3 regions of the Peribacillus sp. FSL P2-0133 genome follow, and region 3 is predicted to be linked to each of the others. Evidence: riboswitches for the same ligand, from Rfam matches in the RefSeq annotation. Region 3 holds a riboswitch; each other region holds the start of a gene.
What was found. Region 3 has a riboswitch for cobalamin ahead of MKY17_RS11740 ((2Fe-2S) ferredoxin domain-containing protein). Riboswitches for the same ligand answer to the same signal wherever they lie in the genome.
Positions count from the first base shown of each region.

Region 1: linked by a shared signal. The riboswitch ahead of metE (5-methyltetrahydropteroyltriglutamate--homocysteine S-methyltransferase) and the one ahead of MKY17_RS11740 ((2Fe-2S) ferredoxin domain-containing protein) in region 3 are both predicted to bind cobalamin.
Region 2: linked by a shared signal. The riboswitch ahead of MKY17_RS05580 (ribonucleoside-diphosphate reductase subunit alpha) and the one ahead of MKY17_RS11740 ((2Fe-2S) ferredoxin domain-containing protein) in region 3 are both predicted to bind cobalamin.

Region 1 is NZ_CP150254.1:803,269-807,507, reverse strand. It holds gene MKY17_RS03830 (aminopeptidase) at 1-771, opposite strand, end outside; gene bcp (thioredoxin-dependent thiol peroxidase) at 783-1,253, opposite strand; gene MKY17_RS03820 (potassium channel family protein) at 1,316-1,735, opposite strand; cobalamin riboswitch at 1,982-2,174, shown strand; gene metE (5-methyltetrahydropteroyltriglutamate--homocysteine S-methyltransferase) at 2,319-4,239, shown strand, end outside.
Region 2 is NZ_CP150254.1:1,164,977-1,169,215, reverse strand. It holds gene MKY17_RS05595 (SulP family inorganic anion transporter) at 1-545, shown strand, start outside; gene MKY17_RS05590 (hypothetical protein) at 631-777, shown strand; gene MKY17_RS05585 (manganese-dependent inorganic pyrophosphatase) at 878-1,807, opposite strand; cobalamin riboswitch at 2,101-2,282, shown strand; gene MKY17_RS05580 (ribonucleoside-diphosphate reductase subunit alpha) at 2,420-4,239, shown strand, end outside.
Region 3 is NZ_CP150254.1:2,450,726-2,454,964, forward strand. It holds gene MKY17_RS11725 (energy-coupling factor ABC transporter substrate-binding protein) at 1-30, opposite strand, end outside; gene MKY17_RS11730 (energy-coupling factor ABC transporter permease) at 32-775, opposite strand; gene MKY17_RS11735 (hypothetical protein) at 796-966, opposite strand; cobalamin riboswitch at 949-1,145, opposite strand; cobalamin riboswitch at 1,347-1,538, shown strand; gene MKY17_RS11740 ((2Fe-2S) ferredoxin domain-containing protein) at 1,688-2,056, shown strand; gene cobJ (precorrin-3B C(17)-methyltransferase) at 2,072-3,727, shown strand; gene MKY17_RS11750 (sirohydrochlorin chelatase) at 3,746-4,239, shown strand, end outside.

The sequences.
Region 1 (4,239 bases), 1.6 Mb from region 3:
TGCTTTAATGATTTTTCCCTTTTCCAAGTTTAATTCTATGTCACTAAAGGTGATTCCTTCATAGGTTGTGGGTGTGTTGAAGGATATCCTTCCATTGAGACTATCTTTTATGGGTGCTGTAAACACTTCCCCATCCGGTAAATTCTTTTTTCCGGCACATATGATGGCCGGCATACCTTTAATGGAAAAGGTCAAATCTGTCCCTGGTGAAACGATCCTGACTTTGTCAGTCCGTTCCATCAATTGTTTTAACGGTTTCAAGGCCGCCTCCATTTTCCCGTAATCCATGGTGCATACGTTCAACAGAAAGTCTTGGTACCTGTTGAAGGTCATGCCGGCTTTTTGCGCTGATGCGTTGGTGGGATAATTAAGTAAGACCCAACGTCGGTTGTTTACATAGAAAAGAGTGGGGGAATTCATAGCCTCCCCTTGAAGACGGTGCCTCTCGATGGGAACATCAGTCATTTCCACATCGTTTTCTTCCCCTGTGATGATGATGACTGCATCGATATCCGTATATTTCTTCAGAGCCCATTGCGAAGATGTGTCAAGTTGTTCCTTCACATTCCCTTGTAACAGGTGGCGGCTTATCTCATCGTCTTCGAGTTCTACATATGGATAAGCACCCACTCTGTATATTTCATCAATCAGCTCTTTCAATAACGGTTTCGTGTTGATATGCCCTCGTATGAGGATTCTCTCTTTTGGCTGTGTTTGTATCGAATGATGAATCAGCCTGGCTGCAAGCTTCGTTATTCGCTCATCCTTCATCTGCCTGTCCCTTATTTTTCGAGGTCGCGAAGAGTTTCAAGCGCTTCTTCGACGTGGCCTTTGACTTTTACTTTACGCCATTCTTTGACTACCTTACCAGCCTTATCTATCAGGAAAGTTGAACGTTCAATGCCCATATACTCCTTGCCGAAGTTCTTTTTCAATTGCCACACACCAAATGATTCGGCCGCTTCATGATTCTCGTCAGCCAGCAGCAGAAAAGGCAATCCATGTTTTTCGATGAATTTTTCATGACGTGCCGCTGGATCTGGGCTAATACCAATGATGACCGCGTTCAATTCCTCGAATTGCTCATTATGGTCCCGGAAATCACAGGCCTCCGTCGTGCAACCTGGCGTCATGTCTTTTGGATAAAAATATAAAACAATATTTTTCCCCTTAAAATCCGATAGGGAAACTATTTCACCATTGTTTGCAGGGAGTTTGAAATCAGGTGCTTTTTCTCCAATTTTAACAGTCATATTGAACCCTCCATTTCTTTCATTATGGTAAGAGTACCCAATAATCGAAAGAAACACAACTTTCATTTACCCTTCCTATCTTTCTGCTCCAAATCGATAACTGTCCGAATTACGAACGCTGCTGGCAGTGTATACCCGATGAAAGCCTGAATGGTAGCTATCATCCTGCCCATGCCAATCGGGGCTATATCTCCATACCCTACAGAAAACATCGTCATCGCACTGAAGTAAAAGGAAGTCTTCAACTGTTCATAGAAAGTGCCATCCAACCGATTGCCCATATCAAGAATCACCGAATGATTCTGAAGCTCGTATAATAAATAAATCAGTGCAAATCCAACCAATATCGTCGCATATAAATTGCCAAGCCACAGCATATCCTCCAGAGAAAACTTCTTTCCTCCCGACTCAACAAGAAATAACGTACGAATGCTCATCACCATGCAAAAAATGATTCCTGCAATCAAGATGTAGAAAGTCATCCCCCACGCCCCATTTCAAAACGCCACTCTCTCTATACATACTCCCTGTCCAAACAATATATTCTTTTTTAGGTACAGACCTCATACTTATCAACAACACACTCAATAAACTGATTCTTTTCCCGAATCTTTTTTTCCATGTTGACCCTTTTGGTCGGATATGTTAAGATTGTCTAAATTTTTATAATAGTTTTTATTTTAAAAATCTTCGGCCTGCAAACAGTTTATAAAGGCAGGTTTTGTAAAATTTCATATGTGGAAATAGGTTCCTAATTTTAAATTAGGATTAAAAGGGAAGTCCGGTGTAATTCCGGCACGGTCCCGCCACTGTAATGGGAGTGTTAGCGCCATCCAATATGCCACTGATCAAAGGATCGGGAAGGCCGCCGCTAATGATAATCCCTAAGTCAGGAGACCTGCCTATTTCGACAACACTGTTTTAACCTACGGGAGATAGGGAGGTGTTAGGGACCTTATAATTGTAAGGGGCATTCTGCATGCCTCTTATTTTAAGCATTTCTAACTTTCTCTTTTGACGGTTGGGGATGCTTTTTTTATTGTTCAATAAAATGAATGTAGGAGGATGGGAATTTTGAAAAGCAGTAGTTTGGGTTACCCACGAATCGGGGAAGATCGTGAATGGAAACGTACATTGGAAGCTTACTGGTCAGGTAAAATCGATGAAGCGGAATTTACGGCACAACTAAAGGCAATCCGTTTAGGCAACATACAAAAACAAAAGCAACGGGGCATTGATATCATTCCTGTCAATGACTTCACTTTCTATGATCAAATGCTCGATATGTCCGTCATGTTCGGTCTTGTTCCTGAACGTTATTCAGCCTATGAAGGCGGTAGGGTTCCCCTTTCCGTATATTATTCAATGGCTCGCGGAAACAATGATCAAGTCGCTTCCGAAATGACGAAATGGTTCAATACGAACTATCACTATATTGTCCCTGAATTAAAACTGCCACAGCTGACTTTAACAGAAAATAAACCACTTGCAGCATATCGGGAAGCCAAGGAAAAGCTAGGGATTGAAACGAAGCCCGTGTTGATTGGACCTTATACCTTCATCTCCCTTTCCAAAGGCTTCAATAAACAAGAGATCCCTAGTATCATCCTGAGCTTGCTTCCCCTATACACGCAAATCCTGCGGGAGTTGGAGCAAGAAGGCGTGAAGTGGGTACAAATGGACGAACCTTCTCTTGTTTCATCCATTTCCAAGGATGATATGCAAACTGTTACTTACCTATATGAAAAGCTGAATGAAGCAGCACCAAACCTGAACATCATGCTACAAACATACTTTGATGCCGTGGAACACTACCAAGAAGTCATCGAATTAAAAGTCCAAGGAATCGGTCTTGATTTTGTACATGATAAAGGGAGGAATCTAAGTAATCTTGAAGCATTCGGCTTCCCAAAGGACAAAGTGCTTGCTGCAGGTGTGATTGACGGAAAAAACATTTGGCTATCTGATTTATCGAAAAAAATTCAATTAATTGAGACTCTTAAGAAAAAGGTAGCCGAAGACCAAATCTGGCTTCAGCCCTCTTGTTCCCTGCTTCATGTCCCAGTGACCGTTCGGAATGAAACCGCACTTTCAAAAGAAGTGAAACAGGCCCTTGCTTTCGCTGATGAGAAACTTGAGGAAATCACACTCTTGGTCAAAGGGAATAATCAAGGCTTTGAAGCAATCGCCGAAAAAGTCGATGCCAATAAATTTACGGTTCAAACGTTAGCAAGTTCAAATGCACGGAATCATGGGACTGTACAATCGAAAGTCGAAAAGGTTAAAACCAGGACCGCCGGCCGTCACATTCCATTTAAAGAGCGTTACCAAAAACAACAGGAATTTTTCAAATTGCCTTTCCTTCCTTCGACTACCATCGGTAGCTTTCCGCAGACATTTGAAGTTAAACAAGCACGCGGGAAATTCAAAAGAGGAGAATGGACCGCTCAGAAATATGAAACATTCGTAAACGAAGAAATCGGCAGGTGGATCGAAATCCAAGAAGAAATCGGTTTGGATGTTCTCGTTCACGGGGAATTCGAACGGACGGATATGGTTGAATACTTCGGCCATAAGTTAGGCGGTTTCATCTTTCTGGAAAAGGGTTGGGTACAATCCTATGGATCCCGCTGCGTGAAACCACCAGTCATCTACGGCGACATCCATTTCATCGAACCGATGACAGTAAGGGAAAGTGTGTACGCACAATCACTGACGAAGAAGACGGTAAAGGGAATGCTTACAGGTCCTGTTACGATTTTAAATTGGTCATTTGTCCGTGATGATATTTCCAGGGAGAATGTTTGCTATCAGCTGGCACTCGCTTTAGAAAAGGAAGTCATTGCATTGGAATCTGCTGGAATTAAAATGATTCAGGTTGATGAGCCTGCACTTAGAGAAGGTCTGCCATTGAAAAAAAACGATCGCGACGAGTATTTGAACTGGGCTGTGAATTCATTCTTGATATCCACATCAAGCGTGGAGG
Region 2 (4,239 bases), 1.3 Mb from region 3:
TAATCGTGGTATTGAATGATGTCCTTATTAAAATCCCGATGGCTGCACTTGTCGCAGTCATGATCATGGTTTCAATCGGGACCTTTGACTGGTCTTCTCTAAAGAGGCTCGTTAAAGCTCCAAAGTCGGATGCAGCCGTGATGATCGTGACGGTCCTCATTGTCCTTTATACACATGATTTATCAAAAGGGGTATTCGCCGGAGTGCTCTTGAGCATGATTTTCTTTTCGGCTAAAATTTCTAAAGTGGCTGTAGAGAAAACGGAAGATGTCCAGGCTAAGAAAATCATTTATCATATCAGCGGGCAAATATTTTTCGCTTCTGTCCAGGACTTTGTTTCGAAGTTCGACTTCAAGGAAAAAGCCGATTCAATCGTCATCGACTTTTCCCATTCTAAAATCTGGGATGCTTCAGCAGTCGGTGCTGTTGATACGGTTGTTCTTAAATATCAGCTTCTGGGTATACCTGTCCAAGTGCAAGGACTCGATGAAGAAAGTTCGTTATTGCTTGAAAAACTCGCCACCTCAGAAAGTAAAATATCTTGAAGTTGTAAAATTTTGCTGAATAGAAACTTTTCAAACCGACAAAATAGATAACATGAATGATTTCCTTTTGAAAGGAGCGAAAAGCATGACACCCGAGCAGGATTATACGGCAGCAAATCTGTCACCGGATTTATTGAATGAACTGAAAAGCTTTGAAAGCAGACTTGGCGAGGAAGCCAACAAAGAACTGATTGTCATTGCCTATGAAAAAGAAAAGGAAGCTTTGAATTAAGAAAAAAGACTCAAAACACCCTTAATGGTGGTTGAGTCTTTTTTTTTGCATGTACAGAAAAAGGATGCCCATGTTTTTAATGAGCATCCCTTCTACTGTATTATTTGCTGAATACGTCCGTTAAGACTGGCACGATTTGTTTTTTACGCGATACAACGCCTTCTAAGACGGCGATGTTATTGTTTAATGAAACGTCGTATGCTTTTTCCACTGCATAAGCTGCTTTACCAAGAGCCAAGGCAACAGAATCATTAGTCAAGATATCCGTTACGACAAATAGGAATAAGTCCAATTCCTTCTCAGCGATGACCGCTTCAATCGCCGCTTCCAATTCTGCTTGCTTAGCAAGGACTTCGTTCGGATCTACAGCATTGACCTGTGCTATCTCCACTTTAGCCATTCCCATGGAGAATTCCTTTGCATCAAGAGTGATAAGCTGGGCAATCGTTTTGTCGCTCAAGTCAGCTCCAGCTTTCAACATTTCTAAGCCGTATGTTTCAGCGTCGACTCCCGCAATGGCAGCCAGTTCCATTGCTGCTGCAACGTCTTGCTCCGTGCATGTAGGAGATTTGAACAATAACGAATCGGAAATGATGGCAGACAACATAAGACCTGCGATTGCTTTAGGGACTTCAATGCCGTTTTCTTTATAAATTTTATTTAAAATGGTTGCCGTACATCCAACTGGTTCCGCACGGTAATATAGTGGATCGCTTGTTTCAAAGTTAGCGATACGGTGATGGTCGATAACTTCCAACACACGGACTTGGTCAATATCTTCAGCACTTTGCTGGCGTTCGTTATGATCGACCAGGATTACGCCTTCAGCTTCCCCTGCAACTTTTTCCACAAGGCGGGGAGCTTCGAATTTGAATTGGTCCAATGCATATTGAGTTTCACCATTTACTTCACCCAGACGAACTGGTTCAGCGTTGATACCTAACTGCTTTTTCAGGTCTGCATAAGCGATTGCTGAACAGATTGTGTCTGTATCCGGGTTTTTATGTCCAAAAACTAATACTTTTTCCAAGATTTTATCCCCTTTTTCTTAAATATTTTTCCGCGAATCCCCTCATTGCAATAAGGGAGAGCCACCTTTACTAGACAATTTATTTTAACACAAAATCGCGTAAAATCAGCGCTTGAATTACCCATTCCCCAATAAAATCTTTCATTCCTTCACACTCTGCCATCACTTTGTCAATAGATAAGGATTGGTTTTTTTCAAATATATTAGTTGAATTATCATCGTATATGGCTTACGATAATATAAGCAGAAATACTAGATATTGATTATACAAACATTAACAATAACTATATATAGAATTTTTTATAATCCAAGGTGCCAGTGATGGCTGAAAAGGGAATCCGGTGTAAACCCGGAACTGTCCCCGCAACTGTAAATGTGACGAAATGAGATACCCACTGTATAGCTCTCTATACGGGAAGGACTCAAAGTAGGGTGATCATGAGTCAGGAGACCTGCCTTGAATTTTTCACGTTTCTTATTCTTCGGGGATTGAGATGATGAAACGATAGTTTAACGGCTATTTTTTCATGGCTCTTTTATTCTATCGTTTGATCCGCTCAATTCATTGGGCGGTTTTTTTATTTTAGCGGAAGTTAACAAGGAGGATCATTAATGACTCAAACATATAACTCTACCATAAGTGAAAATGACACAGAAACGAAATCCATCCAGCTCGAGATGTTGTCAAAGGAATTCGAAGGCCATCTCGATATGGAGAAGTTCAAAAAGCGTTTTACAAAATGGCTAGATCGCAAAAGTGACTCAACCGAAGAACAGGCATCAAGAAAACTGATTCAGCTCGCTCTTGAAAGTGTGGATATCGATGCTCCGGATTGGACGTTCGTTGCTGCAGCAGAACTGTTGAATACAATGTATAGGGATGCACAAGCCAATCGAGGTTATGAAGGCATGAGTTATGGCCCATTCTATGAGCTGATCACGGAACTCTCCCAGCTTTCAGAAGGTCAGCGTTATCCCATTTATAAACCAGAACTGCTATCTTCATATACGAAAGCGGAAATTGAGGAATTGGGTTCGGTGATCGACCCGGAAAAAGATAAATTATTCTCTTACATAGGCATCTACTTATTGAACGACCGCTATCTAGCCCGCCCACAAAAGGATAAGGTCTACGAACTGCCACAAGAACGTTTCATGATCATCGCGATGGAAATCATGCGATTGGAAAAAACGGAGCACCGCCTGCAACTTATAAAAGAAGCATACTGGGCCATGTCCAATCTTTATATGACCGTTGCGACTCCTACACTCTCCAATGCAGGTAAAACACATGGACAGTTAAGCTCTTGCTTTATCGACGCAATTGAAGATTCCATTGACGGAATCTACCTATCAAACTACGATGCGGCAAAAGTATCTAAATTTGGCGGCGGTGTCGGTCTTTACGTCGGTAAGGTTCGCTCGCTTGGTTCTGATATCCGGGGCTTCTCTGGAAACAGTTCCGGCACGACTCCCTGGATTCGACTATTCAACCAGACAGCGGTAAGTGTCGATCAATTGGGTCAACGTAAAGGTGCCATCGCGATTTACTTGGATGTCTGGCATAAAGATATCATGAGCTTCCTCGATTTGAAGACACAAAACGGGGATGACAGATTAAAAGCCCATGATATTTTTACAGGTGTATGTATACCCGATTTATTCATGGAAGCTGTACGCGACAGAAAAGAATGGTATCTTTTCGATCCGCATACCGTTAAGCAAACCCTTGGATTTTCACTTGAAGATCTTTATGACGAGAAGAAAGGCGAAGGAAGCTTCAGGAATCATTATGCACTTGCTGTCGAGGCCGCAGAAAATGGCAGGCTTCCAAACTATAGCTTTGAAAAAATCAATGCGATGGACATCATGAAAAGCATCATGATTTCTCAATTAGAAGAAGGCGTACCGTATATGTTCTACCGTGATGAAGTGAATCGGAAGAATCCCAATAAACATAAAGGTATGATTTATTGTTCTAACCTTTGCACGGAGATTGCCCAAAACCTAAGCCCTTCGACGATCACGGATGAATATGAAACGGAAGATGGAGATGTTGTTGTGGTTCGTAAAAGCGGCGATTTCGTTGTCTGCAACCTTTCATCCATTAACTTGCCCCGGGCAGTGGGCAGCGATGTTTTGGAAAGATTGATTCCCATTCAGATCCGCATGCTGGATAATGTCATTGATGTGAATAATCTTCCTGTCAAACAGGCATCCATCTCGAACAAACGTTACCGGGCAATTGGTTTAGGAACGTTTGGATGGCATCATTTACTTGCCACGCAGAATATTTATTGGGAATCCGATGAGGCTGTTCACTATGCAGATGCTTTATACGAAAGGATCGCATACTTAACAATCAAGGCATCCAACGAATTGGCCAAGGAAAAAGGATCATACCCATATTTTGAAGGATCTGATTGGCATAC
Region 3 (4,239 bases):
CAGGAAAAGCAGCAGTAAACTTTTTTTCATGTTAACGGGCCTCCTTAGATAAAACTCGCAGCAATTTCAATTCGCCTAGATTGTATTTTTTTAAGAAATTCATCACGACGACTGTCAATAACCCCTCACTGATTGCCAAGGGAATTTGGGTCAGGGCAAAAATCCCTGCAAATTTACTGAAAGAGGCCATGAATCCTCCTACCTCGGATGGAAAAGCAAGAGCAAGTTGAACGGAAGTCACCACATAGGTTCCCAAATCTCCAAAAGCAGCTGCCAAGAAAACGGCAAGTGAAAAAGACCACCCCAATTTAGTTGCGCCCTTGAAGACGAAGTAAGCAATGAACGGTCCGCAAACGGCCATGGAAAATGCATTGGCCCCTAATGTCGTCAATCCTCCGTGAGCCAGTAAAACAGCTTGAAATAATAGAACGATGGAGCCAACGACACTCATGGCCAATGGTCCGAATAAAATGGATCCCAAACCAACTCCGGTAGGGTGTGAAGAACTTCCCGTAACGGAAGGAATCTTTAGGGCCGATAAAATGAATACAAATGCACCCGATAGGCCAAGCATCATTTTTGTTTCTGGGTTTTCCCTTACTTTGGATCTAATGGACCGGTAACCCAAGATTAAAAATGGAAGGGTAACGGCCCACCAGAATATAGCCCATTCAATGGGTAAAAAGCCCTCCATGATATGCATGGCCATTGCCCTTTTTGGGACAAAAAGCAGTAAAATGACAAAATAAATAATTTTCCAATTGGTTCTTTTCATTCTTTCTCCTTTCAACACTTTTAATTTTTCTGATCAATCTTGAGAAGAAAGGCGCGCCCAACATAAAAAGCACTTCTCTCAAAGGAAAGAAGTGCGTAATGAACAGGAATTTTGCAGCATAAACCAACCATGGGCCTTTCTGCCTGATCCGCACACCCATCCTCGTAGGTTGAAACAGTTTCACGCTTCATGGCAGGTCTCCTGGCTTTGGTTCATCATCCCATTACATCCTTCCCATCTAATTTGACAGTGGATTAAAGTTAAAGTAATAGGACTTCCCTTTACAGTGGCGGGACCGCTCCGGATTTTCACCGGCTTCCCTTTTAAGCTGAATTCCGAAAAATTCAACACCATAAAACTTATGTAATTATTTAGAAAATTCTCGTATAGTGTACCATAAAGAAATAATTCCAGCTACACTATATTTTTTTTTTGACTAAGTTTGTTGCAAGGAAAGGCTTGTGGGAAGGATATACACTATTAAACTTTTCTAAACAGTCGGAATAAACTATTGAATTTTGATAAAGTTGTTATATGATAGATAAAGTTAGTTAGAAATGTATATTAAAACCAAATATTATATTTTAAAAGTGCTCTTGTGTGAATAAGCAAGGGATAATAGGGAAATCGGTGAAAATCCGATGCAGCCCCCGCTACTGTAAACGCTGATGAAATTGTCGATAGCCACTGGCATTGTTGCCGGGAAGGGACAAAGTAAAATGAAGCGTAAGCCAGGAAACCTGCTTTTAAAATTGCATGATACTTTTCGGAGGGAAAGGTAGAAGGACTATGACGATTTTGGGAGATTGGGCATTCTTGCCTGGGGCTCCTCATTCATATAGTTTTTTTAAACCTTGACTCTTATGTTAAGGTTTTTTATTTTGCCTTTTCCCTGAACGCAGGAGGAAGAAGATGACTACTTGGAACTTAATGGGTACAAATACACATCTGTTGATTTGTAATGGAAGCAGCTGCATGAAGAAGGGCGGGGAAGAAGTAACCCAAGCGATTCGCGATGAAATTGCTTCCAAAGGACTGGATTTGAAAATCCATACAACCAGGACACGGTGTAACGGAAGATGTAAGGATGCCTGCGTTGTGATTGCCTATCCTCAAGGAAACTGGTATCGAGTGGAAACGCCTGATTTCGGTCGCCAGATTGTCAGCCATATTGATGATGGGGAGTTTGTTCCACAAATGATCTACCAATTCAATGATGGGGAAATGACACCGAATCCAGATTTTCCTGCTCATACGGGTATTTCAAAGAACAAAGCGTAAAAAGGAGATGTCTTAATGAGTACAAACGGTAAATTATTCGTCGTGGGCTTTGGGCCAGGGAATTTTGAACACATTACCAAACGTGCTGTCGAAGCCCTTCAAGAAAGTGACTACATCATTGGTTATAAAACTTATGTTGAACTCATTCAGGGACTGCTCACAGATCAAACGATTATTAGTACGGGTATGACTGAAGAGGTATCACGTGCACAGGAAGCAGTGAAACAAGCGGAGCTGGGTAAGAAAGTTGCGGTAATTTCCAGCGGGGATGCCGGAGTTTACGGAATGGCTGGCTTGGTTTATGAAGTATTGATTGAAAAAGGCTGGAAAGAAGAAACTGGAGTGGGCATTGAAGTCATTCCTGGCATTTCGGCAATCAACTCCTGTGCATCTTTACTTGGGGCACCAGTCATGCACGATTCGTGTACGATCAGTCTCAGTGATCATTTAACTCCTTGGGAACTGATCGCTAAAAGGGTTGAAGCAGCTGCAATGGCAGACTTTGTCATTGCCCTGTATAATCCGCGCAGCGGCAGGCGGACGAGGCAAATTGTTGAAACACAGAACATTCTCCTTCGCTACCGTTCGCCCGATACACCTGTCGGGTTGGTGAAAAGTGCTTATCGCGATAGGCAGGATATTGTCATAACCAATTTGAAAGATATGTTGAATCACGATATTGGAATGTTGACCACCGTCATTATTGGTAATTCATCCACCTTTTTATATGATGACAAAATCATCACACCAAGAGGCTATCAGAGGAAATATACTTTGAATTCGGAAAAGCAACCATTGAAGCCGCATCAGCGTCTGCAAAAAGAAGCGGAACCGTGGGCATTAGATCAAGAAGCCGATTCTGTGCAAGAAGTCTTCATCGAATCCGCTGGAGGAGTTGGATTACTTACAAAAGCACCAGAAAAGAAGCCAGCTTCCTTTGAAATGGCAATGGAAGCACTGTCAAGAGTCAAGGGTCAAACCGTTCAGCAATCCATTGAGCCAATTGTTCAGCAAAAAATGGAGTCGGTATTCGAACTTGCCGTTAGTCCAGGTGTGGCGAATAAACAATTCACTCCCAAACAAATGATGACACTTGCGGAAGTTGTCGGGGAAAAGGGCACGATGGAATACACGCCAAATCATAAAATCGTATTAAAGATTCCGACAACGGATCCGGAAGTCATTACGGGGAAATTGCAATCAGCAAACTTTCTATTATCGCCGATTGGAGATGTACTGACATTAAAAGCCTGTGATTTCTGTGATGGTGAAAAAACGGAATCCATTCCTTATGCGGATGAAATACATCGGGTGCTTGGCGGAATGAAAATGCCCAAGGAACTTAACATCGGTTTTAATGGGTGTGGGATGGCTTGTTATAGTGCTGTGATGGATGATATCGGGATTGTCTTCCGAAAAGGGAAGTTCGACTTATTTCTTGGAGCTAAACCGGTTGGAAGAACAGCCCATCCAGGTCAGCCGGTTGCGGAAGGCATTGAACCGGAACAGCTTGTTGAACTGATTACGGACATTGTCGCGGAGTATAAGCAAAATGCCCATCCAAATGAGCGGCTTTTTAAATACTTCAAACGTTCGAAAAAGATACAGAATTTTTCTTATCAGGACATCGCTCCAAAAATAAACATAGAGCCTGCGCCTTGTGAAGACTAATCAAGAGGGGGAAAGTAAATGAAAGCAGTTTTGTTCGTAGGACACGGAAGCCGCTTGGCTTCGGGAAACGAAGAAGTCCTTCATTTTATTGAAAATATGATTCCGGCATTGGATGAGCGCTTCCTTGTAGAAACGTGCTTCTTGGAATTTGCGGCACCGAATATATCCAAAGGCATTGATAATTGTGTAAAACGAGGGGCTACTGAAGTTATCGTCATACCGATCATTTTGTTGCATGCAGGTCATTCGAAATTACATATCCCAGCTGAAATAGAAGATGGGAAAACAAAGTATCCAGAAGTGAAATTCACATATGGCCAAACGATCGGGGTCCACCATGATGTATTGACAATCCTGACAGACCGTCTTGAGGAAGCGGGATTCGATACAACCTCTGAACATGCTGAGACAGCAATATTGCTAATTGGCCGAGGTGGCAGTGATGCTGATGCAAATAGTGATATATATAAAATTTCACGATTATTATGGGAAAAATTAAACGTTAAATGGGT